Regions from separate parts of the Carnobacterium sp. FSL W8-0810 genome, predicted to be linked through region 2. Evidence: predicted binding sites of a transcription regulator. Region 2 holds the regulator's gene; each other region holds the start of a gene.
The links. Region 2 encodes CtsR, which represses protease genes until heat stress. Its sites were predicted from a motif close to TTGGTCAAAAAAGGTCAAANA; they were not measured.

Region 1 (10,020 bases), 180 kb from region 2:
GCATCTACTTCTTCAGCAGTTACTTTAGTTTTTAATACAGTTTGTAATTCAGTTAATGAACCTGCTGCAACTGGAACACGTTGTGCAGCTCCATCTAATTTACCTTTTAATTCTGGTAATACTTCACCGATTGCTTTAGCAGCACCAGTTGTATTAGGAATGATGTTAGCTGCTGCAGCACGAGCACGACGGAAGTCGCCTTTTGGATGTGGAGCATCTAATGTGTTTTGGTCACCTGTGTAAGCGTGGATAGTAGTCATTAATCCTAATTCAATACCAAATTTGTCATTTAGTACTTGAGCCATAGGAGCTAAACAGTTAGTAGTACAAGAAGCACCAGAGATAACTGTTTCAGAACCGTCAAGAGTTTCGTGGTTTACATTGTAAACGATTGTTTTCATGTTACCAGTAGCTGGTGCAGAAATAACAACTTTTTTAGCTCCTGCTTTGATGTGTAATTCAGCAGCTTCTTGAGTAGTGAAGAAACCAGTACATTCTAATACGATTTCAACTCCAAGTTCTCCCCATGGAAGTTCTTCTGGGTTACGGTTGCTTAAAACTTTGATGTCTTTACCATTAACAGTAAATGCGCCATCTTTAACTTCAACGTCACCGTTGAAACGTCCTTGTGTTGTATCATATTTTAATAAGTGAGCTAGCATTTTTGGATCTGTTAAATCGTTAACTGCTACCACTTCAATACCTTCTAATTCTTGAATACGACGGAATACAAGACGACCAATACGTCCAAAACCGTTAATACCTACTTTAACTGTCATAAATAGATTTCCTCCTTTAGGAATCGTACAATATATTTATTTTAAAGGGTTATCCCTGTTAAAATCTCATTAGCAGCACCCTCATCTGTGATGAGCCAAGTATGGCGAGGTGCTTTTTTCATGTGGGCTTCAATTGCTTTAGCTTTGGATTTACCGCCAGCTACTGCAATCACATTAGCAATATTTGCTAAGTTTTTCGATTGCATCCCAATGCGTGGTATTTTATAAACCACTTCACCAGACTGATTATAAAATTCTCCAAAAGCTTCTCCAACTGCAGCTTTCTTTTTAATCAGAGCTAGAACTTCTTCGTTCATTCCTCTGCGTTCAGCCATATGCATGGCGTCTCCGATGCCATATAAAACACAATTAGCATCATCAACCATCTTAAGAGTCCTTTTTATCCCAGGTTCTTGTAAGAGTGGTTTGTATGTTTCTTCGCTTACTTGTTCTGGTACATAAAGAACACGGTTTTCACCGCCAGTTTTTTGGGCCATTAAAGCACTAATAGAATTCGCTTGAATATCAACCGATTCTCCTAGTCCACCTCTAGCCGGGACAAAAATCAACTCTCTTTTTCTTGAAAGAGTTTCATTCATTTGACTTGCTACTTCAGCCATAGTCGTACCGCCCATTACTGCAATAATATTATTGCCTTCCGGCAATAAAAAATCTAGAGCTTCCAATGTAGCATGGCCTATTTCCTCACGTAACTTCAGTTGATCATCTACGTCACCTGAAATGATTACACAGTGTTCGATCTCCAAATAAGAGGCAAGTTGTTTTTCTTTCTCTTTCATTCCCAATAACTGACCCATTAACTGGTCTAATTGGTGGTAAATGGTTTCACCCTTTTCAGTTAATTCCATTCCCATTTTTGAAGTTTTTATAAGCCCTTGCTTCTTTAATCCTTCTGACTCTGTACGTAAAACACGTTCAGTGATTCCCATACGATCAGCTAAGACTCTTCTGCCCACTGGACCCAATAAAAAAACATTGCGCAAAATGTGGTAACGATTCTGAAGTGTATACATGATATCTGGAATAACTTCTTCGATAACGGATAATACATTTTGCATGAGCGACCTCTTTCTACGTTGGTCGCTTTGTGACCGCGTTAGTCGTTCGGCGACCCTTGTTACTTAAAAAAACAAGAGAATCAAAAATGAAAATCAAACTATCAGTTTCCTGTTTCTGTTTTTTCATCATTCTCAATAGCATCCAAAAGGACACTATTACCATCTCTCACACCAGTAATTGTAACAGTAATCCTACTATCTTTCAACTATTAAGTTTCTAAGTTTTTCATTAAATTCTTCATAACTAATTGTGAATAAGATAAGTCTTTTTCATAGTTAATTTTATGCTTTTCACTCAGATTCCTAAAGACGTGAATCAATCATTTCTTTTAGTTCGTGTTGTGTAATATGTTCATCAAAAATTTGTTCTTCAATAAAAACCGTAGGAACAAACACAACATTTGCATTATTAGCTTCTTTGATAATTTCTTGAGCCTCTAACTCATTTGTTTGTTTCTCCAATTGCCTTTTCTCTTCAACATAAGTTTCAATCTCAGACAACTCTTCTAAGCTGCCCCACTCGTCTTGATGTGCAAAAAAATAATCTATTTCTTCAAGAGCTTTTGTTGGATTTGAATAATCTAAATACTGATGAACAATATTACCTTTTTTTAAACTTGGTTTCTCTTTATCAAAATGTTTAATGATGCGTTGGACTTTTCCACCTTCTACGTATTCTGTTAGTAGGTCTTTTGAATCTTCATACCACATTTTACAATAAGGGCATTTTAAGTTAATAAATTCAATAATTTTAATAGGTGCATCTTCATTTCCAATTTTTATTCCATCTGTTGTATTTACTTTGTCTGCTTTAATAGTACTAATATCCACAAAACATCCTCCTTCGATTGCTTATTAACTTCATTATACAGATAAGCAACAATCAATTAAATGGATTTGTCTTATTTTCGTTACATCGGAAATGGGAATGGAACCACAATCGTTTAAGGCCGGGTCTTTTTTTACACGTTTTAGAACAATCATTTGAAAACAACAAAGAGGTTAGGACTTTTGCCCCAACCTCTTTGTTTTAAATACATGAATTGTTTATTTTATTTAACTTAATGATGAACTGTTTTCCATAATTTCATCAATCAAACCATATGCTTTTGCATCTTCTGCAGACATATAGTTGTCACGGTCTGTATCACGTTGAATAACTTCAATAGGTTGACCAGTACGTTCAGATAAAATTTTGTTTAAACGTTCACGCGTTTTTAAAATGTGACGAGCAGCAATTTCGATTTCTGTAGCTTGTCCTTGTGATCCGCCTGATGGTTGGTGAATCATGATTTCAGCATTTGGTAATGCGTAACGTTTTCCTTTTGTACCGGCTGTTAATAAGAAACTTCCCATTGATGCAGCCATTCCCATTGCAATCGTTTGTACATCAGCTTTAATAAAGTTCATTGTATCAAAAATTGCTAATCCGGCAGTTACGCTTCCACCTGGAGAATTGATGTAAATATAAATATCTTTTTCAGAATCTTGTGCATCTAAAAATAGCAGTTGAGCGATTACAGCATTTGCAAGATCATCGTCAACTGGACCACTTAACATAATAATGCGGTCTTTTAAAAGACGAGAATAAATATCATAAGCACGTTCACCTCTGGATGACTGCTCGATTACTGTAGGGACTAAGTTCATAATTTGCTTCCTCCTTAAATGTACATTCCTTTATTGTGTAACTAAAAGACTTACTCAACAAGTTACTAATTGTATTTTACTCTTTTGGTCAATAAAGGTCAATTTTTTTTGCTTGTTATTTTTTTGGAAAAATAATTAAATTACTACTCTTAACACAAAAGTTATCCTTGAAGACACTGACACAATTAGATGACTCTCAATTAAATTCTTACGCTTGCATTTATTCTACTAAAATAGGTTTCATACGATTAAAAAACAAATCAATTATGCTACCTTTATGCGATAATCAATTTGTTTTTAACGGTTTATTTATTATAGAATTTGACTAATAGGTCAACAAAATAATTATAACATAAAAAAATAATTCGAAAATTTTAAAGCTTTTAAATGAAAAGTACAAACCTTTATCCATAGTATGATTGGTCTGATGATAAGAGAAAAACAAAACAGAGTAGATTTAAAAAGAACTTCTAAATCAAATGCGTAGGAATTCTCTCTCTATTCTTCAACTGCTCAATCTTTCATCTTTAAACAAAGGCTGTCTCTCTTCTATTCTCCTAAAATATCTCGATTCTTTTCTTCAAATTCATCTAGTAATGCCCGTGCTCCATTTGTTGTTTCGGTTTCCATTAACTGTACTCTTAAATCACTCGCTCCGCGAATGCCGCGAACATATATTTTGAAAAAGCGACGAAGAGGTTTAAATGAACGTGGTTCATCAACAGTATACTGATCAAAAAGATCTAAATGCAATCTGAAAAGCTCCAATAATTCTTTGCTGCTATGTTCTTTCGGCTCTTTTTCAAAGGCATAAGGGTTATGAAATACACCTCGCCCAATCATAATGCCATCTACACCGTATTCCTCAACAAGTTTCAACCCTGTTTCACGGTCCGGAATGTCTCCATTAATGGTTAAAAGTGTTTGTGGAGCAATCTCATCACGCAATTTTTTGACTTCTGAAATCATTTCCCAGTGAGCATTGCCTTTACTCATTTCTTTTCTTGTGCGCAAATGGATAGAAAGATTGGCAATATCTTGTTCAAAAACATGTGTCAACCAATCACGCCATTCATCGATATTTGCATATCCAAGACGGGTCTTGACACTTACTGGTAACCCTCCAGCTTTTGCTGCTTGAATTAAATCTGCAGCAACTTGAAAACGGCGGATTAGTCCACTGCCTTTTCCTTTTCCTGCTACATTCGGTACTGGGCATCCCATATTGATATCAATACCCTTAAAGCCTTCTTCTGCCATACCAATACTCATTTGACGGAAGTACTCTGGCTCGTCTCCCCATATATGAGCGACCATTGGTTGTTCATCTTCTGTAAACGTCAAACGCCCCCGTACGCTATCCCGTCCTTCTGGATGACAGTAACTTACGGTATTCGTAAATTCTGTAAAAAACACATCCGGCTTGCCTGCTTCACTCACTACATGACGAAAAACAACATCCGTCACATCTTCCATTGGTGCCAATATAAAAAACGGACGCGGTAAATCTTGCCAAAAATTTTCTTTCATTTTTAATAATCGATCCTTCCATAACGGGATATTAAATCATGCTTTCATCCCAAAGTAAAATACACAAACTATCTAACATTTCAATAACGATTTTTCAACATTTGGAATTATACATTCATTTGTAGGATAAGTCCAATTCAGATCATCTTGTTACTATACCTTTTATTGTCATATCTTATCTTTCGAAATAACAGGCAGTAGAACGAACCAACATAAAAAAAGATCCGAAAGTCGTAAGCATTTTTACGAAAATCGGGTCTATGCTCTTCATTCCAGCATTACAACACAGATCTAATAAAGTTTTTGATCTAGCTAGTGCTGTCTTATTCTATTCGTTATTATGCAACTCTCCTATTAAACGGGTGAGGTAATAACTTTACTTGGCATCCTTACATGCCCCCTGAGGGAATCGAACCCCCATTTTAAGAATCGGAATCTTACGTGATATCCATTACACTAAGGGGACTCTACACTAATAACTTGTTAATCGTTCAGCTTTATACTTGCTAAAGTCAAAAACATCAACTATTACAGTGTAGCCCAGTTATAATGAAAAAACAAGAATAAGTTCTAGACTGAAAAACTTATTCCTACAATTTAATAAGTTTATATTTAAGTGATTACTGTTGCTCTTGTTATTTCTGTACTTCTTAGTTTATCTGCCATCTCATTTAACTTACGTAAACGATGATTGATTCCTGATTTGCTGATTGTCCCACTAGGAATCATTTCACCTAATTCTTTTAATGTTACTTCTGGATATTCTAAACGAACAAGAGCAATTTCTCTTAGTTTCGTAGGGATTTTATCCAATCCAATCATTTCGTCGATATACTTGATACTTTCAATTTGCTTACTGGCAGCATCAATCGTTTTATTTAAATTAGCATTCTCACAGTTGACTAAACGATTAACTGAATTCCTCATATCTCTGATGATTCGAACATCTTCAAACTTGAGCATCCCACTCGTTGCTCCAATCAAAGCCAAAAAGTCTGCAATTTTTTCTGCTTCTTTCAAATAAGTGATATACCCATTTCGTCTTTCCAACGTACGAGCATTCATATCGAATTGATTCATCATTTGACAAATATCATCATTATGTTCCTCATAACTTGAATGAATCTCAAGGTGGTAACGACTCGTTTCTGGGTTATTAACTGAACCTCCTGCTAAAAAAGCTCCACGCAAATAAGATTTAACTTTTTGCGTATTTTCCATTATTTCATTTGAAACATGACTATGCAATGACATCCCGTCCATAATAGACAAATCTGACAGCACTTCTTTAGTACCATGCTTTAATCGTACAATATAAACATTATTTTTCTTTAATTTCATTTTTCGACGAACAAGCAATTCACTTTCAACATCAAAATGATCTTTTAATAACACATAAATTCTACGTGCAATAGCTGCATTTTCAGTTTGTACATTTAAAATAAACTTTTTTTCGACCAAACTAACTGTTCCATTCATCCGAATCAAAGCAGCCAGTTCAGCTTTAGCATGTTCTCTATGCACTTCTAATTGAGTTAATTCTTTTTTCACTTCCGAAGCATAAGACATATAGGAGTCCTCCTTTCTTTTTATCTTAATAATTAAAAACTGTTTCGTTTTTCCACGCGTCTATTATCAAAAGCCAGCTTAAACAGTTCATCTACCACTTTTGTTCCATTATGAAAAACTCCTTGATCTCTTAATTCAAGAAAATCATCTGAGATAACAGAGGGCACTTCTTGAGCCAATCCTTTGAAGTCATGCGCTACTTGCACTAAGTATTCATTGTACCGTTCTGTATCCATGTAATTTTCTGGAACTTCCCCAATATTGACCAGTACAGTATCAATGAATTTTTTGTCTAAATGTTGATGCAATACACATACATGATCTGCATCCGTAAAGTTCTCTGTTTCGCCAAGTTGAGTCATAATATTACAAATATAGACTACTTTTGCTTCTGTTTCCTTAACGGCTTGTCCTAAATCATCGATCATCAAATTAGGCAAGATACTAGTAAATAAACTTCCAGGTCCCAACACGACCATATCAGCATCATGAATAGCAGCCAATACTTTTCTAGAAGCTTTAGCTTTATGATCATCTTCTGTGGGTGTTACATAGACTCGCTCTATTTTTTTTCTTTCTTTAGCAATTTTTGATTCTCCAGAAATCTTAGTACCATCCTCAAAGATAGCATGCAAAATCAATGCCTCTTCTGCTGCTGGGTATACGTGTCCATCTACCATCATCATTTTAGATAACAATTGAATCGCTTCAAATATACTGCTTCTCATTTCAGACATGGCCGCAATGATCAGGTTTCCTATTGAATGACCAGCTAAAAAGTGGTCATTTGTATCAAATCGATATTGAAAAATATCTTTTTGGGCAGAGGGAATATTCGAAAGTGATACTAATACGTTACGAATATCTCCAGGAGGAACAATGTTAGCATAATTTCTTAACGTTCCACTGCTTCCTCCATCATCAGCAACAGTTACGATAGCTGTTACGTCGGCATTTTTTGATTTTAGTCCATTTAGAATTACTGGTAATCCCGTACCTCCACCAATAACCACTATTTTAGGGTTATTCTTTTTTCTTTCTTGTATCATGAACGATTCACCGATTCTTTAACCTTCCCTTTATCACGATGCGTAATGTGGACAGGATACCCATCTATTTCGATTTTTTGTGCAATACGTTCTACTAAAGCTACGGATCGATGCTTTCCGCCGGTACAACCAATAGCGATAGTCACATTGTTTTTACCTTCTTTTTTATATCCTGGTAAAATATATTCCAATAAATCTGTAAATTTGCGATAAAATATTTCTGTTTCTGGTTGTTTCATTACATAATCATAAACTGGTTTATCCTGTCCTGTTAACGGTCTTAAAGTATCAATGTAATGAGGATTAGGTAAAAAACGAACATCCATCACGACATCTGCATCAATTGGCAAACCGTATTTGAATCCGAATGATACCATTTCAATTCTAAACAATTCTGTATCCACCGTTTTAAAATTACTATTGATTTTTTCTCTTAATTGTCGCGGTGTCAGCTTCGTTGTATCGATAACGATTTGTGCTCGACCTTTTATGTCTTCAAGTAATTCTCTTTCTTTCTTTATCCCTACTATAAGACGTCCATTCATTGCTAATGGATGTGTCCGGCGTGTTTCTTTGTATCGTGAAACTAGTTCTTCATCGCTTGCATCTAAAAACACTATTTTTGTTGTAACAAATGAGGTATTATCCATTGATTCTAAAGCTGTAACAATCTCTTCAAAAAAAGCTCTTGAACGCAAATCGATTACTAAAGCAATTTTTGTTAATTTTCCAGACTCTTTAACTAATTCCCAAAATTTAGGCAATAAGCTTGGCGGCATATTGTCCACACAAAAATAACCCATATCTTCAAAACTTTGCATTGCTACAGTTTTACCTGCTCCACTCATTCCAGTAAGAATGACTAATTGTAGACTATCGACCATCTTATTCGCCTCTTTCTTTTGGTTCTTTCATTTCCATCTATTCTATTATAGCATGCCGGGTGTGTCGTGTATAGTTATCTATGCCTTTTCGTTAAAGCTTAATTAATCTTTACGCCTTTTGCACTCGCTTAGATCAATAAACCTGATGAAAAGCTCTTTTCACATTGATTGCGTAGTTAGAAAAGGCCCAGAATATAAAAAGAGGTTGGGAACTGTTGTCCCAACCTTTTTTTATTAACCTTTTCTATTCGTTTACGATTGAACGAATACTTTCTTCAAGTAGAATTACTTTATTTTCAATTTCAACCCCTGAGTCATCACAGGCGCCAATATAAAATTTGATTTTCGGCTCCGTTCCAGAAGGACGAATAGCGATCCAACTTTCATCCACTAACTTATATTTCAATACGTCTGCAGCTGGCATATCAATAGTTTCTACCGTACCATCTTGTAACGTACGCTTGCTGGATGAGAAGTCTTCTACATACTGTACTGCAATACCAGCAAATTCTTCAGGAGCTTCTTCGCGGAATTTTACCATTAAAGCTTTAATTTTTTCAGCTCCTGTAATTCCTTGCATACTGATTGAAATTGTTTTTTCTTTAAAGTGGCCATAGTTATGGAAAATTTGTTTCAATCCATCATATAACGTGTCACCTTTTTGTTTATAATAAGCAGCTACTTCAGCAATTAGAACCAAAGCTTGAATGGCATCTTTATCACGGACAAATGGTGAAACAAGATAACCGTAACTTTCTTCAAAACCGAATAAGAATGTATGGCTGCCATCTGTTTCATATTGTTTGATTTTTTCAGCAATAAATTTGAATCCTGTTAATACGTCTACCATTTGGATATTAAAACTTTCAGCAATTTTTGTAGGCAACTCACTTGAAACAATCGATTTGAGTACTGCTCCATTAGCCGGCAATGCCCCAGCTTTTTTTTGGGCAGTCAACAAATAATGAAGCATCAAACTAGCAATTTGGTTTCCAGTTAAGACTTCGTAATGCCCTTCCGCAGTCTTAACAGCTATCCCCAAACGGTCAGCATCTGGATCTGTTGCTACTAAGACATCCGCATCAATTTCTTTGCCCAATTTAATTGCATATTCAAATGCACCTGGTTCTTCTGGATTAGGAGATTCAACAGTAGAAAAATTAGGATCTGCTTCCGCTTGTTCTGGAACAAGATAAATCGACTCAAAGCCAGCATTTTTCAATGCACGTTCGCCTAACATTTTTCCAGTTCCATGAAGTGGGGTAAAGACTAATTTCATTTCTTTACTCATTTCTTTAACTAACTCTGGGTTAACTGTAACGCTTTGTACATTTTTTAAGTACTCGCTATCTACATCTTCTCCAATCATTTTAAGAAGACCTTGAGATTCCAGCTCTTCTTGAGCTAAAACTTCAATTTCAAGCATATTTTCTACGCTGCGTACATATTCTGTTAACGCATCTGCTTCTTTAGGAGGCAT
Region 2 (10,020 bases):
CCCAAACCAGAAAGCTTGCTTTCTGGGGTTGTAGGACTGAACACATAGAGTCATAAATGGATTTGGTAGGAGAAGCGACCTGGAAAGGTCTGCCGAAGAAGGTAAAAGCCCTGTATCCGAAACCACATCCACTCTGATCAGTATCCTGAGTACGGCGGAACACGAGAAATTCCGTCGGAATCCGGGAGGACCATCTCCCAAGGCTAAATACTCCCTAGTGACCGATAGTGAACCAGTACCGTGAGGGAAAGGTGAAAAGAACCTCGGAAGAGGAGTGAAATAGCCCCTGAAACCGTGTGCCTACAAATAGTTAAAGCCCGTTAATGGGTGATAGCGTGCCTTTTGTAGAATGAACCGGCGAGTTACGATCCCATGCGAGGTTAAGTTGATGAGACGGAGCCGTAGCGAAAGCGAGTCTGAATAGGGCGAATGAGTATGTGGTCGTAGACCCGAAACCAAGTGATCTACCCATGTCCAGGTTGAAGGTGCGGTAATACGCACTGGAGGACCGAACCCACGTATGTTGAAAAATGCGGGGATGAGGTGTGGGTAGCGGAGAAATTCCAATCGAACTTGGAGATAGCTGGTTCTCTCCGAAATAGCTTTAGGGCTAGCCTCGGAATTAGAATCATGGAGGTAGAGCAACTGTTTGGACTAGGGGCCCTTCTCGGGTTACCGAATTCAGATAAACTCCGAATGCCATTGATTTATATCCGGGAGTCAGACTGCGAGTGATAAGATCCGTAGTCGAAAGGGAAACAGCCCAGACCACCAGCTAAGGTCCCAAAGTTTATGTTAAGTGGAAAAGGATGTGGAGTTGCTTAGACAACTAGGATGTTGGCTCAGAAGCAGCCATCATTTAAAGAGTGCGTAATAGCTCACTAGTCGAGTGACCCTGCGCCGAAAATTTACCGGGGCTAAACATAACACCGAAGCTGTGGATAGAACCATTGGTTCTATGGTAGGAGAGCGTTCTAAGGGCGTTGAAGCTAGATCGTGAGGACTAGTGGAGCGCTTAGAAGTGAGAATGCCGGTATGAGTAGCGAAAGACGGGTGAGAATCCCGTCCACCGAATGACTAAGGTTTCCTGGGGAAGGCTCGTCCTCCCAGGGTTAGTCGGGACCTAAGTCGAGGCCGAATGGCGTAGACGATGGACAACAGGTTGAGATTCCTGTACCAGTTTGTTTTGTTTGAACAATGGAGGGACACAGTAGGCTAAGGAATACGCGCTGTTGGATATGCGCGTCCAAGCAACAAGTTTTGAAGTGAGTCAAATGCTTGCTTCTTTAAGAACAAGTTGTGATGGGGAGGGAAATTAAGTACCGAAGTTCCCGATGTCACACTGTCAAGAAAAGCTTCTAGTTAGAAACAAACTGCCCGTACCGCAAACCGACACAGGTAGTCGAGGAGAGAATCCTAAGGTGTGCGAGAGAACTCTCGTTAAGGAACTCGGCAAAATGACCCCGTAACTTCGGGAGAAGGGGTGCTGACCAATTGGTCAGCCGCAGTGAATAGGCCCAGGCGACTGTTTATCAAAAACACAGGTCTCTGCAAAATCGTAAGATGACGTATAGGGGCTGACGCCTGCCCGGTGCTGGAAGGTTAAGAGGATGGGTTAGCTCTCGGGCGAAGCTCAGAATTGAAGCCCCAGTAAACGGCGGCCGTAACTATAACGGTCCTAAGGTAGCGAAATTCCTTGTCGGGTAAGTTCCGACCCGCACGAAAGGCGTAACGATCTGGGCACTGTCTCAACGAGAGACTCGGTGAAATTATAGTACCTGTGAAGATGCAGGTTACCCGCGACAGGACGGAAAGACCCCATGGAGCTTTACTGCAGTTTGATATTGAGTGTTTGTACAGCTTGTACAGGATAGGTAGGAGCCATTGAAGCCAGGACGCCAGTCTTGGTGGAGGCGTTGGTGGGATACTACCCTTGCTGTATGACCACTCTAACCCACAGCCCTTATCGGGCTGGGAGACAGTGTCTGACGGGCAGTTTGACTGGGGCGGTCGCCTCCTAAAGTGTAACGGAGGCGCCCAAAGGTTCCCTCAGAATGGTTGGAAATCATTCGCAGAGTGTAAAGGCATAAGGGAGCTTGACTGCGAGACCTACAAGTCGAGCAGGGACGAAAGTCGGGCTTAGTGATCCGGTGGTTCCGCATGGAAGGGCCATCGCTCAACGGATAAAAGCTACCCTGGGGATAACAGGCTTATCTCCCCCAAGAGTCCACATCGACGGGGAGGTTTGGCACCTCGATGTCGGCTCATCGCATCCTGGGGCTGTAGTCGGTCCCAAGGGTTGGGCTGTTCGCCCATTAAAGCGGTACGCGAGCTGGGTTCAGAACGTCGTGAGACAGTTCGGTCCCTATCCGTCGCGGGCGTAGGAAATTTGAGAGGAGCTGTCCTTAGTACGAGAGGACCGGGATGGACACACCTCTGGTGTACCAGTTGTTCTGCCAAGGGCATTGCTGGGTAGCTATGTGTGGACGGGATAAACGCTGAAAGCATCTAAGCGTGAAGCCCCCCTCAAGATGAGATTTCCCATCACGTAAGTGAGTAAGACCCCTGAGAGATGATCAGGTTGATAGGTTGGAAGTGGAAGTCTAGCGATAGATGGAGCGGACCAATACTAATCGGTCGAGGACTTAACCAAAGAATAAACGGTGTACGACGGTTTCTAAACGAAGAACAAACTTTTAACTTATCCAGTTTTGAGAGAACAACGTTCTCTAGATTGAAATTTGTGTGGTGGCGATGGCAAGAAGGTCACACCTGTTCCCATGCCGAACACAGCAGTTAAGCTTCTTAGCGCCGATGGTAGTGAAGGGTTTCCCTTTGTGAGAGTAGGACGCTGCCACGCAGATTCAATTATTTTTTTCTCAGATGGAGGTTTAGCTCAGCTGGGAGAGCATCTGCCTTACAAGCAGAGGGTCGGCGGTTCGATCCCGTCAACCTCCACCATGAGTCATTAGCTCAGTTGGTAGAGCATCTGACTTTTAATCAGAGGGTCGCAGGTTCGAATCCTGCATGACTCATAACTAATCATTCAACATGTTTAGTTATGCCATACTTTTGCGGGTGTGGCGGAATTGGCAGACGCACTAGATTTAGGATCTAGCGTCGAGAGACGTGGGGGTTCAAGTCCCTTCACCCGCACCATTTTTTTTTTTTTTGAATGTTTAGTTAAGTACCACTTTAGCCGGCTTAGCTCAGTTGGTAGAGCATCTGATTTGTAATCAGAGGGTCGAGGGTTCAACTCCTTTAGCCGGCATTTTGTTGCGAAAGTAGTTCAGTGGTAGAACATCACCTTGCCAAGGTGGGGGTCGCGGGTTCGAATCCCGTCTTTCGCTTACTAGTTCAACTAGTGAGCTCATTCGTAAGAATGACAAGCTGTTCTAATGCCGGGGTGGCGGAACAGGTAGACGCACAGGACTTAAAATCCTGCGGTGAGTGATCACCGTGCCGGTTCGATTCCGGCCCTCGGCACCATTTGCACCCATAGCTCAATTGGATAGAGTACTTGACTACGAATCAAGGGGTTAGAGGTTCAAGTCCTCTTGGGTGCATTTCTTTTGTAAAAAAAGATAAAACTCAGCATTACGGGAAGTAGCTCAGCTTGGTAGAGCACTTGGTTTGGGACCAAGGGGTCGCAGGTTCGAATCCTGTCTTCCCGATAAACAACTTAGAAGATAATTCCATTTTTTTGTGGGGTTATCTTTTTTTATTATATTATTTTGTAGATACTTCGATTTAATGTAGAATAACAACAGTTTAAATGGTATTTAAAGAAAAAATGAGTAGAGTTGCTTTTCAAATCTTCTTATTTCTCGTATAATTAAAGTCAGGATTAGTCAAGAATGCTTCTTGATTGCTTACTGGAGCATCCTCCGTTATTAGTTTATTTTATTGAGTAAAAAAATAAACTAAGTAAATAAGTCTAGTGTTGGGACGAAAAGAAAAGGAGTGTTACTAAAAAAACGCCATTGCAATGTAAAGTAGATAAGGATATGATGTCTTATCACACATTAAAATGTTTTAGTAACAAGGTAACTCATGCACAATCAAAATATGTCGGATATCATTGAAGCTTATTTAAAGAAGGTTTTAGGCCAAGATGAACAAGTCGAGATTAGACGTAGCGAAATGGCAGATCGATTTAATTGTGTTCCTTCTCAAATAAATTATGTTATAAATACTCGTTTTACTGTACAACAAGGATATTTAGTTGAAAGTAAACGAGGCGGTGGTGGGTATATACGTATTATAAAGGTGAAATTATTAGATGAAGTTGAAATGCTGGATATGATGATTGATATTATTGGAAGTAAAATTTCTCAAAAGAATGCTTATTCTATTATACAAAGGTTGTTTGAATCTGAAATGCTATCGAAGCGTGAAGCCAATATTATGTTATCCGTAATGGAAAAATCACTCTTGAACTCTACTGAAGCAAATGAAAATGAATTAAGAGCTAAGTTATTAGTTGCCTTTTTAACTAATTTAAAATATGAGTAACATATAAAAAACGGAGGCGAAATTGATGAATGAATTATTTTCTGAAAAAGCAAGAATGGTTTTAATCATGGCACAAGAAGAAGCAAAAGGATTTCGTCACCATTCTGTAGGAACTGAACATATTCTTTTAGGTCTTATAATGGAACAAGATGGAATTGCTGGAAAAACACTAAGACAATTTTCCGTTACTGAAATGGATATTCGTGAAGAAATCGAACATTTTACTGGGTATGGAACAATGAAATACCTTTCTAAAAACGCTATTCTTCCGTATTCTCCAAGAGCAAAACAAGCGATTACTTTTGCTACAGATGAAGCAAGACGTATGGGTTCAGCTTTAGTTGGCACTGAGCACTTATTATTAGGCTTATTACGTGAGGAAGATATCTTATCTTCTAAGATATTAAGCAACTTAGATATCAATTTAAATAAAGCCCGTCAAATTGTATTGAAGAAAATTGGATTAAGTGATGTAAACAGTGGCAAAGGTAAAAAAGCAAAACCAGCTACAAAACAAATTGCCGGTACACCTACTTTGGATTCTTTAGCTCGTGATTTAACTGACACAGCAAGAAAAGGTAAGTTAGATCCAGTAGTTGGGCGCTATAAAGAAATTCAACGTATTATTCAAGTATTGAGCCGTAGAACAAAAAATAATCCTGTTTTAGTAGGAGAACCTGGTGTAGGTAAAACTGCCATTGCTGAAGGTTTAGCACAAAAAATTGTTGACGGAGAGGTTCCTGCTGCATTAGCAAATAAACGATTAATGATGTTGGATATGGGTTCGCTAGTAGCTGGTACAAAATATCGTGGTGAATTTGAAGAACGTATGAAAAAGATTATTGATGAGATCTATCAAGATGGAGAAGTTATCTTATTTATAGATGAATTGCATACGTTAATTGGTGCTGGTGGAGCAGAAGGTGCTATTGATGCTTCTAATATCTTAAAACCTGCATTAGCCCGTGGCGAATTACAAACGATTGGTGCGACCACTTTAGATGAATACCAAAAGTATATTGAAAAAGATGCCGCTTTAGAACGACGTTTTGCACCTATCCATGTTGATCCTCCTTCAGAAGAAGAAGCAGAAGAAATATTATTAGGCTTGCGTTCTCGTTATGAAGAACACCATGGTGTGGAAATTACAGATGAAGCAGTACATGCTGCTGTTAAGTTCTCATCACGTTACATTACTGCAAGACAGCTTCCTGATAAGGCAATTGATTTAATAGATGAATCTGCTTCTAAGGTGCGTCTAGATGTTTCAAGTAAACCTTCTCCAGTAGCAGCTGCAGTTTCTATTCTAGAAGCTTTGATCCAAGAAAAAGAAGAAGCCATTCAATTACAAGATTTTGAGAGAGCTGCAAAAATTCGTACAAAAGAAATGAAACAACGTAAGAAGATTGAAAGTTTACTTCAAAAACAAGAAGGAAAAGCTTCTTCGAGCTCATTACAAGTAACGGAAAGAGATATTGCAGAAGTAGTCTCCTTATGGACCAATATTCCTGTGCAACAAATGGAACAAAAAGAATCGGATCGTTTAATGAATTTGGAAAATATACTGCATAAAAGAGTTATTGGACAAGAGCAAGCTGTCGGATCAGTTTCTAGAGCGATTAGACGGTCTAGAAGCGGGCTGAAAGATCCTAACCGCCCTATTGGTTCATTTATGTTCTTAGGTCCTACAGGTGTAGGGAAAACAGAACTAGCTAAAGCACTTGCTTCAGCCATGTTTGGTAGTGAAGAAGCATTAGTACGAGTAGACATGTCTGAGTTCATGGAAAAATATAGTACCAGTCGTTTGATTGGTTCGCCTCCTGGTTATGTTGGGTATGATGAAGGTGGCCAATTAACTGAAAAAATCCGTCAAAAACCATACTCTGTTATTCTTTTTGATGAAGTTGAAAAAGCACATCCAGATGTATTTAATATCTTACTACAAGTTCTTGATGATGGTCATTTAACTGATGCCAAAGGAAGAAAAGTGGACTTCAAAAATACAGTCATGATTATGACTTCTAACTTAGGTGCAACAGCTCTAAGAGATGAAAAATCTGTAGGATTTGGTACAGCAAACAATAAAAAAGATCATAAAGCAATGGAAAAACGAATAATGGAAGAATTGAAAAAAACGTTTAAACCAGAATTTATAAATCGTATTGATGACTCTATTGTTTTCCATTCTTTAGAAAAAGAAGAATTGACTCAAATCGTAAAACTAATGGCTCAAACTATTGTTAAACGTCTAAAAGAAATGGACATTGAAGTAAAAATTACTCAAGCAGCAATTGATGTAATTGCAAAAGCAGGTTATGATCCTGAATATGGAGCACGTCCGATTCGTCGTGCACTTCAAAAGGAAGTAGAAGATCGATTGAGTGAAGAGTTGCTAAGTGGTCGAGTTAAAATCGGCGATCAAGTAACAATCGGTGCTTCAAAAGGAACGATTCGTATTACTGTAAAAGATTCAATAAAAAGAAACAACAAAACAGTAACTTCAAGTGAAAATAGTTAAGTTGTTTTTTTAAAGTAAAGTTAGAGAAACGTCTGCTATCGTATAAGATGGTAGACGTTTTTATTCGTATTTTATATTTCTTTCTGCTATGATAAATTTAAAGAAATAACGAAAGGAAAGTGACTAAATATGAAAAATTCGACAAAAGCATTATTGATAGGATTCGGAACACTTTTTACAGTTGGGGCTATTGTTGTTTCTTCTTCAAATATGGCAATGGAAAAAATTGAGTCTAAAATGAATCGTAAAAGAGCTAGATATTTCGTAAAAGATAAATTAAAAGGCAACGAAAATGCTATGAGCGTAATTGATGATTTATCTGATATGGAAGTTGCTAATTTATTGGGTGTGGTAGATAAAGTGTCTGATTTAAGAGGCAGTATGAGCTCTTATGGAGAACACCTAAAAGATACTACACACGACTTTAAAGAAACACTTATGGATAAAAAATCAGATTTACAACATGAGTTTAAACACCAAAAAAAAGGGCTAAAACATAAATTTAAAAAATAATACTATTGTTATAAAAAAAATAATCTACCGCTAACTTTTTTCATTAGCAGTAGATTATTTTTTTTAGATTGTTAATAAATAACAAAGCAGCAAATCATCTCTGTTTTTTAATGAAAGACCAGACTCTTCATAGAAACGATCTAGTCGATATTGTAAAGTATTGCGATGGATGTAAAGATATTTAGCTGCTAAGCTGATATTTCCTTGGTTTAGCCATATAGCGGTAATGAGTTCTTTTATTTCGGAATGAGAAATGAGTTCTTCTTTTAATTGTTGTATAATCGGACTTTTAAATAGAGCTTCAGAAGCATAATAACTTAGTGCTATATCAGGTAATGAAAATACTTGCTTGCTTTTATCCAGCTGATTGAAAAAAATAGTTTGCTCTTCGTTAAAAATATCCTTGATTTCTAATGAAATAGACCAGTATTGACCAATATAACCTTTTGTTTTTATCGAAAAATCATCATCTAAAGTTTGTAAAATACCTATCGTCTCATCTTGGTTTAGTGAATAACCTGAATAGTGCTGAATCAAAAGACCATAATGGTCATTGATAAAAAAGGCAGCTTCTACATTTTCAAAAAAACTTTTAAATGCATTTAGCCATAATTTCTTATTAAAATTAGTATCCTTTTTTTTTATATTAAATTGGATAATTCGATGATTTCCAGATTCAGCAGGTAGAATAGAATTATTTTCTATTAAAAAATCATACCATTTTGACTGAGGATTTTCTGGATTTTTTATGTCTGTTTCTTTATTTAAAATAAGGTGAAGCAGCTTTGATTCTGAAGAGGTCAATTGTTTTTTATCAAAATGGATCCATTGATTTTGATAAGGGAAGGTCAAGTAATTCTGATCATTATTCGAATCATCTGTCAAAAAAGCAGATGGGTAAATAGACTTAAGTTGATTAAAATTCATAAAAGCACTCCTTTGAATGAAAACAGTTACAAATGTTCTATACGTTCATTCTATCATTTTTTTAATAAATTTGTAGATGAATTATGCTATGATAAAGAAAAGAATAAACGAGGGAACAAGAAATGTTAACTGCAGAAGAAAAAACGTACTTTATGCAAGAAGCGATCAAAGAAGCTCAAAAAGCAAAAGAGAAATTAGAAGTTCCTATTGGTGCAATAGTTGTGTTGGATGGAAAAATCATTGGCAGAGGTCATAATATAAGAGAAGAATCGAACGATGCAACAACTCATGCAGAAATTTTGGCCATTAAAGAAGCTAATCGCCACTTAGGAAATTGGCGTTTAGAAGAGGCTCAATTATTTGTGACACTAGAACCTTGTCCTATGTGTAGTGGTGCAATGATCTTATCACGCATCAAAGAACTCTATTATGGAGCTAGTGATCCTAAAGGCGGTACTGCTGGAACATTGATGAATTTATTAGATGATAAGCGTTTTAATCACCAAGTACAAATTGAGAAAGGTCTTTTAGAGGAAGAATGCAGTGAATTATTAAGCGATTTTTTTAGAGAATTAAGAAGACGAAAAAAAGAAGAAAAAGCACAAAGAAAAGCAAATAAACTACAACAAGACGACAGCCAATTATAAAAAAATAATGATGAGGCTAAGACAAAAATCCCAGCCACTTCTTTATATACGACTGTTTATTCTAAAACATGCTCCAAAAAAGCAGACCGACGTCCACTTCGCGAACAATGCTCGATGGTCGATGACCATACTGCGCTTATTCGTTCCAGTGATTCGGGTCTAAACGCTTATTGTCCCACTCTCATATTCTGTAAAGGTCTAATGTGAAAAAACTAAATTAACTTTTCTATTCTTATTTTGGAAGGTGGTTTTGGTTAATACAGATTATATCAACTTGAAAATAATATAAATATCGGGTTATGATAGAAGAGTTCTAAAAAAGGAGGTATTCTTTTGTTTAATAAGAAAAGAAAAAAATTAGTGATGTATATGTTTTTAGGAATTATGTTGATATTCTTAACTGGGTGTAAAGGTTCAAAAGACATACAAGGTAAATGGTATGCAGAAAATTCCGATGGGAAACAAATGATTATAAATGTAATGGATGAATCTATCACCTTTAGTTCTGAGGGAACTGATGATTGGACTGTATCTTATAAGCAAACGGGTACTGGGTTTAAAAACAATATTAGTTATAAGAAAATAGAATTCGATGATAAAATTTACTCGTTTGTTTTCCCAGACAAGAAAGATATAGACAATGCCATTATTTTGATTCCTTATGATGAAGATGAAGCAACAGAGGGAACTATTTACTGGGTTCTATCTAAAAATGATTTTCCAGATTATAACAAATATAAGTAGTTAGCATAATCCAAAAAGACTATTAGACTGAAAGGACCTTACCTGCATTAAGGAGAAAATAAACTTATTAAATGGACCTATCACGATTAGAAAACGTACTTTTGAATAAATAAAGTTAAATTCTCTAATTTTTGAAAAGTTGAACTTATACATTTA
Region 3 (10,020 bases), 1.6 Mb from region 2:
CTTTTACATTGTGCTCTTAAATTGTACCATAAAAGGCAGGCAAATCCTTGGAAAACGGATACAAATGAGAGTGTAATGAAGAAAAAAAATTTTTTCTTTATTAATAAGAAAAATCTTGTTATTCTTGTTTGATTAAGTATATAAGGAGTTATGAGATGACACAGTTAAAAACGCCGAATTTTTGGATTGAACAAGCAAAAAAAATCTTTTTTATCTTTTTCGCAGCTATCACAAATGCAATCGCATTAAACAATTTTTTAATACCAGCCAATATTTATGCTTCGGGTATTAACGGAATTGCGCAATTATTATCGGGTGTATTAGACAATTCTTCAGGCATCCTTATTGATACGGGTATATTAATACTTGTATTTAATATTCCTATCGCGTTACTTGGATGGTTTAAAGTGGGGAGAAATTTCACATTATACAGTTTTATGACGTCTATTTTGATTTCGTTTTTTACGGTTCTTTTGCCGATTAATCCACTGACGAATGATCCTATGATGAACGCTTTATTTGGAGGGATTATTAGTGGAACTGGAATTGGTTTTGCATTAAAATACGGTTTTTCAACTGGCGGAATGGATATTATTTCAATGGTATTAGCTAAAACTACGGGTAGATCTATTGGTACATTAACATTTGCAATGAATTTACTTATCGTTTCATCAGCCGGTGTTTTATACGGATGGGAATATGCTCTTTATACTTTGGTGTCGATTTATGTGATGACCAAAATGATTGATACAATACACACCAGTCATCAAAAAATTACGGCTATGATTGTGACCAATGAACCGGATGCTTTAGTGAAAGAAATACATGGAAAGTTGATAAGAGGGATTACGATTATTCCTGCTAAAGGTGCTTATTCAAAAACCGATCGTTCTATCTTAATGATGGTTATCACTCGATATGAAATGTATGAATTAGAACAAGCTGTTAGAGAAGCAGATGCGTCAGCTTTCGTCAACTTTATGGAAACGAATAAAGTGTTAGGCGAGTTTTGGAGTTCAGACCGACAAAAAGAATCTTTAATGAAAAAATAAAAGAAACAGGGTGCCGTTCAATTTGAACGGACATCCTGTTTCTTTTTGACTTTAAATCAATCCAAAATAGTTTTCTAAATAATGAGCTAAACCTTCTTCATTGTTGGTTTTTTCTGTTATATCATTTGAAATTTGTTTTAAAGAATCAATCCCATTTTTCATCACTACGCCATGACCAGCATATTGAATCATTTCATAATCATTGTCTTCATCCCCAAAAGCAATGATATCTTTTTGCTTCACACCGTATACTTGGGCAATACGTTCAACACCTAATGCTTTTTGTACTCCTGCTGCTACGATCTCTAAACAAGGCGTTTGTCCGCCCCATGTTCTAATTTCAACAGCGTTTCCATAACGAGCTGTAACTTTTTCAATAATATAAGCTTGATTTTCTGCATCTGTAAAAACACAAACAGCAGTAGGGTCTTCTTTCAAGCTAGATGCTGTTAATTTAGAAGCGCCTTTTTTTCCTTCTGGAAAGAAATCGCTATAAGGAACAAAGTAGTTGTCTGCAAAGACTGTATCTCTCAGTTCTGCTGCAATCAAATGAATATCTAAATCTTTTTTTAAAGTCAGCATATCTAGCGCAATTTCACGATCCAATGTTTTATGGTATTGTGATTCCCAATTTAATTGATTTGGTAAGTGACACAAAGCACCATTAAAGTTTACGATTGGCGTTTCCATTCCTAATTGGGTGTAAAATTGTTTGCTATTACGGTAAGGCCTGCCCGTTACGATTGAAACGATGTGACCGGCATTTCGTAAAGTTGTTAAAACATTTTGAGTTCTAACCGAAATTTCTGAACGATTGTTTAAGGTAGTGCCATCTAAATCAAGAGCAATTAATTTTTTATTCATCAAAATCCTCCGACTATTCATTTAGGTTTATAAAAGCTTCTAGTTTTCTTTTATGATACACTTATTTTATAGAACCTTTACGAATAGTGTACCACAAAGTCTATAAGAATAAATATAGAAAGAGGATAGATAAATGATAACAGTAAAACATGAATACATTAATGAGATACCGGTACTAGAAGTTGTTTCAACGGAATTAATAGACCAAAAATTGCCCACTGTTGTTTTTTATCATGGTTGGACAAATTATAAAGAAAGCTCTTTAGTTCATGGTTATGAGATTGCTAAAAAAGGATTCCGTGTCTTGATACCAGAAGCTTATTTGCATGGAGAAAGAAGTCAAGGAGCACCAGTAACCGAGAGAAGTATGGAGTTTTGGGATGTTGTTCAACACAATGTAATGGAATTTCCAGCTTTAATAGAGCATTACGTCGAAGTTGGTCTAGCAGATCAAGAACAAATCGGAGTGTCTGGTTTATCAATGGGTGGCGTGACCACATGTGCTTTGTTAACGCAATATCCTTGGATAAAAACGGCTGTTGTCTTAATGGGAAGTCCGTCTCCAATTCCTTTCTCAAAATGGTTATTAACTTCCAAATGGCAAATAGGAGTAGAAATCGATTTTGAATCTGAACAATTTGCTCCTGCAATCGAGTCGTTAAAACCTATTTCGCTTGATATGCAACCTGAAAAAATTGATGGGAAATTCGTTCATTTTTGGCATGATGAAGATGATGATTTAGTCCCTTACCAACCGACGTTTGATTTCTACAAAAGAATCAAAGATCAAGAGTATGGAAAACATGTGAGTTTTACAACAACTGAAGGTCAAGGCCATCATGTTCCTTATATGATATCTGTTGAAACAGCTAATTTTTTCGAAAAACATTTATAAAAACATTCACAATCTCTTGCTGAAAGACTTTGATTTTGGTAAAATCAAGTCAAAAAGAGAAGGTGCTCAACCTATGGAAACAACTAAAGAAAATCAATTGGAAAATCTGAAAGAACGCATATTAGCAGCTTTAGAGCAAGTCATTGATCCTGAACTGAACATTGATATTGTGAACTTGGGATTAATTTACGGAGTTGAAGTAAGCGAAGAAAAACACTGTGTGATAAAATTAACGTTAACGACTATGGGTTGTCCTTTGGCAGATACTATTACCGATGACATCATGAAAGCTATACAGTCGATACCTGAAATTTCTTCAACCGAAGTGAAATTAGTTTGGTATCCTGCTTGGGATACAAGTAAAATGAGCCGCTATGCCCGGATTGCTTTAGGTATAAGATAAAGAAAAGTTTACTCTAATGATAAAAATTGGGGTAAGCTTTTTAACATTAACCGTACAAATAATGGTTAAAAAATAAATGAATAAATTAGTCAAAATTCCAATTATTTTTATTTGACCTTTACTGACCAATGGAGTATACTAACACTAGTAAATCAAGGAGGGGTTTCTATGGATATAGAAAAAATGACTACTACGATGCAACAAACCCTTGGCGAAGCTCAAAATATTGCTGTAACTAGAAAACATCAAGAAATAGATCTTCTCCATTTATGGAAGATTTTTTTAACGCCTGATCATTTTGCACGTGGGCTTTATCAATCGTTAGGGATCAAAACAGAGGATTTTGAATCTTATATTGATCAAGAATTGGATCATTACCCAACTGTTGAAGGCTCTAATGTTCAATATGGACAAGGAATGAGTCAAAACCTATACAATTTATTAACAGAAGCAGATAAATTAAGAGCTGCATTTCAAGATGACTTTCTTTCTACTGAGATCGTCTTATTGGCACTTATGAAATTAAAAAATCATTCTTTAACTAAGTATCTATTGCAGAATGGGTTAACTGAAAAGAATTTAAAAAATGAAATTGAAAAAATAAGAGGAGGAGATCGCGTGACCTCACAAAATCAAGAAGAAACTTATCAAGCACTTGAAAAATACGGTACAGATCTAGTTAAAGCCGTAAAAAGCGGAAACCAAGATCCTGTTATAGGTAGAGATGATGAGATTAGAGATGTTATTCGGATTTTATCTCGTAAAACGAAGAACAATCCGGTATTGATTGGAGAACCTGGTGTTGGTAAAACCGCTATTATTGAAGGGTTGGCTCAACGAATCGTTCGAAAAGATGTACCCGAAAATTTAAAAGGAAAAACCATTTTTTCATTAGACATGGGTTCTTTGATTGCAGGTGCTAAATACCGTGGAGAATTTGAAGAACGCTTAAAAGCAGTTCTAAAAGAAGTGAAGAAAAGCGAAGGGAACATCATCTTATTTATTGATGAGATCCACACAATTGTAGGCGCCGGGAAAACAGAAGGCAGTATGGATGCAGGAAACTTATTAAAACCGATGCTGGCTCGTGGAGAACTGCATTGTATTGGTGCGACAACATTAGATGAATATCGAAAATACATGGAGTCAGATAAAGCACTTGAAAGACGTTTCCAAAAAGTACTTGTTGACGAACCTACAGTAGAAGAAACCATTAGTATTTTAAGAGGGCTAAAAGAACGGTTTGAAATTCACCATAGCGTAAATATCCACGATAACGCTTTAGTGGCTGCGGCAACGCTATCCAACCGTTACATTACAGATCGTTTTTTACCAGATAAAGCAATTGATTTAATAGATGAAGCTTGTGCTACCATTCGAGTTGAAATGAATTCAAGACCCACTGAATTGGATCAAGTTTCTCGTCGCTTGATGCAGTTAGAAATAGAAGAAGCTGCATTGAAAAAAGAGAAAGATGATGCTAGCATGCGTAGATTGGCTATTATTCAAGAAGAATTATCCAATTTACGTGAAGAAGCGAACCAGTTGAAAATGAAATGGGAAACTGAAAAAGAAGAAGTAGCTAAACTACGCGATAAACGTGCTGAAATTGAAAAAGCACGTCATGAATTAGAAGAAGCAGAAGGCAATTATGATTTGGAGCGAGCTGCTGTCTTGAGACATGGACAAATACCTGCATTAGAGACAGAATTAAAAAAACTCGAAGAGCAACAATTAGCTGATCAAGATAATCAAGTTAGACTGGTACAAGAATCGGTTACAGAAGAAGAAATTGCTGTAGTTATTGGTCGAATGACGGGAATTCCTGTTAGTAAGTTGATTAAAGGCGAACGCGAAAAATTGATGCACTTAGATGAATCATTAAATGAGCGTGTCATTGGTCAAGATGAAGCGGTACAAAGCGTATCAGATGCGGTTATAAGGGCTAGAGCTGGCATCCAAGATCCTAATCGTCCGCTAGGTTCATTCCTATTTTTAGGACCAACTGGGGTTGGGAAAACAGAATTGGCAAAAGCATTAGCTGACAATTTATTTGACTCACAAGATCATATGGTCCGGATTGATATGAGTGAGTATATGGAGAAACATACTGTTTCAAGATTGATAGGTGCACCACCTGGTTACGTCGGTTATGATGAAGGCGGACAATTGACTGAAGCTGTCCGGAGAAGTCCTTATACCATTGTTTTGTTAGATGAAATAGAGAAGGCTCACCCAGATGTTTTCAATATTTTATTACAAGTATTAGATGATGGTCGATTGACTGATTCAAAAGGCAGAATGGTCGATTTTAAAAACACTGTTTTGATTATGACAAGTAATATTGGGTCTGATCTATTATTAGAAGGTACGGATGACCAAGGACAAATTAAAGACTCAACTAAAGAACAGGTATTATCGCTGTTAAAAACATCCTTTAAACCTGAGTTTTTAAATAGGATCGATGACACTATTCTTTTTGCTCCTTTAGGCTTACAAGTTGTGAAAAAAATTATTCTTAAATTAATACACGATTTAGCTGTCCGCTTAGCTGATCAAGACATTGAGTTAACGATTTCTGGAGAAGCACAAGTTTGGATAGCCGAAAAAGCTTATGATCCGATGTATGGAGCAAGACCATTAAAACGATTTATTACGAAACAAGTAGAAACACCTTTAGCCAAAGGTATTATTTCTGGCGAAATTCTACCGAAATCTAAAGTAACCATTACGTTAAAAGATGACCACTTATCCTATGAAACACAACTGTTAGATGATTAAACAAAAAAAGACATTCGATTGAATGTCTTTTTTTTGTTTAATTGATCTTATTTAGTTGCGTGTTCGCGTTTTGGTTCTGAAAAAGTTTTAGCAATTAATATTACCATTAACCCAATAAATAATCCAATCAGTGATGCTGTAACGAAGTTATATGAGCTGCTTGATAATGAAGCTCCAATATAATTTACAGCTTGACCAATAAAGAATCCCCAGAATAATGTAACTAGATATTTCATAATTTGACCTCTCTTCTTTTACACATTCATTTTAGCATTTTCAAAAATTTTGTAAAGGGAAAAGTAAGAAGAAAAAGTATTTGTGGTATTCTAATTTAAGAGAGTGGGTAAGAAAAGTAAGTTCCTTTTAGAAGGTTTGCGTATACGAATCAGAGAAGGGTATAATAAGAAACAGAGAGTTAGAATGGGGTGACAAAATGTCATTTGTACAATTACAAGTAATGAGTTCTTATAGTTTATTACAAAGCACCATTTCGATTGAAGAATTAGTCATTAAGGCTAAAGAAAGAGGTTATCAAGCCATTGCTCTTACTGATCACAACATTTTATATGGGTTGGTAGACTTTTACAAAATGTGTAAAAAACACCAGATTAAACCTATTTTAGGATTAACCCTAGATGTTGGCGGTATTGTAAAAAGCGAAGAAAATCATTCAATCATTTTATTAGCGAAAAATGCTAAAGGCTATGAAAATTTGATGATTCTTTCAAGCCAAAAAATGCTTTTAGCTGAAAATGAGCGGTTGACTGTCGATCAAATAGAACAATACAGTCAGGACTTAATTGCAATCACACCTGGGGAAACAGGAGAAGCTGAAGCTTTTTTATTTCAAGATGACCCAGAGTCAGCTGTAACAGTTGTAAAAAAATGGCAAAAAGCATTTCCAAAAAATCAGTTTTATATAGGTGTTCAACTTCATCTAAAGCTGAAATCAATAAAAAATAAATTGAATGAGGTATCTCGAAATACTGGAACACCTACTGTGGCTTTACAAGATATTCGGTATATTGATGCAGATGATGAGTTTAGTACGGCTGCTTTAAGAGCGATTGATAAGGGAGAAACCCTTTCAATCCAAAATGCTTCTATAAATGGAGATTATTTTTTACCTGAGAGTAGTTTAGTGGAAAAACAATTCAAAGAGAATGACTTAGCAGAAGCAGCTCAAAGAACAAACGCTATTGCTGATATGATAACTAGTGAGATTGTTTTGCGCCAACAATTGCTACCAAAATTTCCTTTGCCAACCGAGAAATCGACAACGGCATTTTTAAAAGCACAGTGTCTGATTGGTTTAGAAAAAAGAGTATCCGAACCAGATAAACGCTATATCGATCGCTTAGAATATGAATTAACCGTCATTGGAAAAATGGGATTCGAAGATTATTTCTTAATTGTATGGGATGTCATGGCATATGCTCATAAAGTGAAAATTGTTACTGGAGCAGGCAGGGGTTCAGCAGCAGGTTCTTTGGTCGCTTATTTACTTGGAATTACAGATGTGGATCCAATTGAATATGATCTGTTATTTGAACGGTTTTTAAATGAAGAACGTTATACAATGCCGGATATCGATTTGGATTTTCCTGATAATCGGCGAGAGGAAATATTGCAATATGTCAGAAATAAGTATGGTAAGAATCATGTAGCTCAAATCGCAACGTTCGGCACTTTAGCTGCTAAAATGGCTTTGAAAGATGTATCCCGAGTATTTGGTTTGAGTCCTTCCGAAGCGAACGTTTGGTCTAAAGCTATTCCAAGTGTGCTTGGCATTACTTTAGAAAAAGCTTTTAAACAATCTGCAACGTTAAGAAAACTGGTTGGAGAAAACGAAAAAAATACACTTTTGTTTGAAACGGCCAAAAAAATTGAAGGTTTGCCTCGACATATTTCAACTCATGCTGCAGGTGTAGTCATCAGTGATAAGCCCTTAACTCAATACGTTCCTTTACAAAAAGGTGGAGGCGAGATTTTTTTAACGCAGTACCCTATGGGGAATGTAGAAGAAATTGGATTGTTGAAAATGGATTTCTTAGGTTTGAAGAATTTATCTATTATAGATAATGTATTAAAACTTGTCCAAAGAGAGACTGGCAAGCGATTAAATTTGTTAAACATACCTATGCAAGATCAAGAGACACTTCAATTATTTCGAAAAGGAGATATGGTAGGGATCTTTCAATTTGAATCAGCGGGGATTAAAAGCGTATTGCGCAGGTTAGAGCCATCTTCTATGGAAGATATAGCAGCTGTGAATGCATTGTATCGTCCCGGTCCTATGGAACAGATCGATACGTTTATCAAAAGAAAGAAAGGTGTACTTCCAATCGTATACCCTCATGAATCTCTTTCAGAGATCCTGTCTGTCACTTATGGTGTAATGGTTTATCAAGAACAAGTTATGCAAGTAGCTGCCAGAATGGGAGGCTACACGTTAGGACAAGCGGATATTTTACGAAGAGCGATCGGAAAAAAACAAAAAAGTATTATTGATAAAGAACGACAACATTTTACTAGTGGTGCCGCTAAGTTAGGGTACACCCCAGAAGTTGCCATGCAAGTTTATGATTACATTGAACGATTTGCTAACTATGGTTTTAACCGGTCACATGCAGTAGCGTATTCTTTTATCGCTTATCAAATGGCGTATTTAAAGGCCCATTATCCTAATGCTTTTTTCGTAGCTTTATTAAACTCAGCTTTAAATAATTCTACTAAAATGAAAGAATATATTATCGAAGCGAAAAAAAGAGCCATCAAAGTTCTTTCACCAGACATTAATGCTAGTTTTGGCGGGTTTTCTTTAATTAATAGCCAAATTCTTTTTGGCTTTAGTTCTATAAAAGGGTTGAGAAGAGATATGATTGACGACATGATTACGAATCGGAAGAATGATGGAAAGTACAAAGATTTAATTGATTTTCTTAAAAGACTAGATAAGAAATGGTTGAAGCCAGAATACATCAAACCATTAATCTATGTTGGCGCATTTGATCAGTTTGAGCACTCCCGAGGAACACTTTTGGCATCGATCGAAGGCATCATTCAAAGTGTGCAAATGAGTGGGAATAATATTGATTTATTTGAATTACTAAAACCCAAATATGAATCTGCTCCTGACTTAACAATCGAAGAGAAGTTAGAAAATGAAGAGCACTTTTTAGGAACGTATCTATCAGGGCATCCAACTGAGAAATACGATTCAGTACGGCCTTGGAAACAAATTGTATATATAAATGAGTTAACAATTGGAAAAACAAGCAGAATAATTGGTTCAATCAAAAACATTCACAAAATTACAACAAAAAAAGGTGAACCAATGGCTTTTGTGACCATTAGTGATACTTCTGGAGATTGTTCTTTAACATTATTCCCTACAAAATACCGTCAATTTATTGAGTTGCTTACGGATAAAACCGTTTTGTATGTTGAAGGAAAAGTAGAATCAAAACGTGAGGGTATACCGCAAATCATTGTTAATCAAATGGATGATGTGGAAAAAATAGCTGGCAGTCAAACGGATAAAAAATGTTTTATTCGGATACAAGAAGAACAGAATAACAATGAAACATTAGAAAAAATGAAAAATGTAATGATGAGATCTAAAGGAAACATACCTGTTGTATTGTACTATGTGCAATCGAATAAGAAGATTGGTTTAGCAGAGGAAAGTTGGATCAATGATACACCTGAATTAATTGAAGAATTAGAAAACCTTCTTGGAAAAGAAAACATTGTTATTAAAAATAATTAAAGTTAAATGATTTTTTTAGTGAAATGCTATTTTTAAAAGGACAAGACGGTATAAAAGTGGTAGAATAACAGGTGAGCTTATGATAGTAAGTTTAAAAAAGAATCGTTTGTACTAGAATTAAGTGTAATGAGTAAAAAAGTTTTTTAGATAATGGTGGTTATAAGTTGTTTAGAAGAGCTATTTACTTTAATCTATTTTATGAGGTGAAGTCAATATGAAACGTATTGCTGTTTTGACAAGTGGTGGAGATGCT

Region 1: a site for CtsR is predicted at 3,593-3,613, ahead of clpP (ATP-dependent Clp endopeptidase proteolytic subunit ClpP). Genes of this name have one in related genera too.
Region 3: a site for CtsR is predicted at 3,323-3,343, ahead of clpB (ATP-dependent chaperone ClpB). Genes of this name have one in related genera too.

Annotation. Positions count from the first base shown of each region.
Region 1 is NZ_JBBOWO010000001.1:220,395-230,414, forward strand. It holds gene gap (type I glyceraldehyde-3-phosphate dehydrogenase) at 1-779, opposite strand, end outside; gene NST49_RS01145 (sugar-binding transcriptional regulator) at 821-1,858, opposite strand; gene NST49_RS01150 (DsbA family protein) at 2,162-2,689, opposite strand; gene clpP (ATP-dependent Clp endopeptidase proteolytic subunit ClpP) at 2,915-3,508, opposite strand; gene NST49_RS01160 (tRNA dihydrouridine synthase) at 4,058-5,038, opposite strand; tRNA gene NST49_RS01165 (tRNA-Arg) at 5,433-5,504, opposite strand; gene whiA (DNA-binding protein WhiA) at 5,651-6,607, opposite strand; gene NST49_RS01175 (gluconeogenesis factor YvcK family protein) at 6,640-7,656, opposite strand; gene rapZ (RNase adapter RapZ) at 7,653-8,540, opposite strand; gene NST49_RS01185 (phospho-sugar mutase) at 8,785-10,020, opposite strand, start outside.
Region 2 is NZ_JBBOWO010000001.1:399,656-409,675, reverse strand. It holds rRNA gene NST49_RS02060 (23S ribosomal RNA) at 1-2,653, shown strand, start outside; rRNA gene rrf (5S ribosomal RNA) at 2,745-2,860, shown strand; tRNA gene NST49_RS02050 (tRNA-Val) at 2,886-2,961, shown strand; tRNA gene NST49_RS02045 (tRNA-Lys) at 2,963-3,035, shown strand; tRNA gene NST49_RS02040 (tRNA-Leu) at 3,075-3,159, shown strand; tRNA gene NST49_RS02035 (tRNA-Thr) at 3,199-3,271, shown strand; tRNA gene NST49_RS02030 (tRNA-Gly) at 3,279-3,350, shown strand; tRNA gene NST49_RS02025 (tRNA-Leu) at 3,401-3,489, shown strand; tRNA gene NST49_RS02020 (tRNA-Arg) at 3,493-3,566, shown strand; tRNA gene NST49_RS02015 (tRNA-Pro) at 3,601-3,674, shown strand; gene NST49_RS02010 (CtsR family transcriptional regulator) at 4,054-4,515, shown strand; gene NST49_RS02005 (ATP-dependent Clp protease ATP-binding subunit) at 4,541-7,033, shown strand; gene NST49_RS02000 (hypothetical protein) at 7,163-7,546, shown strand; gene NST49_RS01995 (helix-turn-helix domain-containing protein) at 7,610-8,473, opposite strand; gene tadA (tRNA adenosine(34) deaminase TadA) at 8,596-9,120, shown strand; gene NST49_RS01985 (hypothetical protein) at 9,454-9,864, shown strand.
Region 3 is NZ_JBBOWO010000001.1:2,046,393-2,056,412, reverse strand. It holds gene NST49_RS09900 (YitT family protein) at 156-1,052, shown strand; gene NST49_RS09895 (Cof-type HAD-IIB family hydrolase) at 1,104-1,916, opposite strand; gene NST49_RS09890 (dienelactone hydrolase family protein) at 2,050-2,811, shown strand; gene NST49_RS09885 (metal-sulfur cluster assembly factor) at 2,885-3,214, shown strand; gene clpB (ATP-dependent chaperone ClpB) at 3,383-5,995, shown strand; gene NST49_RS09875 (YjzD family protein) at 6,043-6,231, opposite strand; gene dnaE (DNA polymerase III subunit alpha) at 6,429-9,767, shown strand; gene pfkA (6-phosphofructokinase) at 9,982-10,020, shown strand, end outside.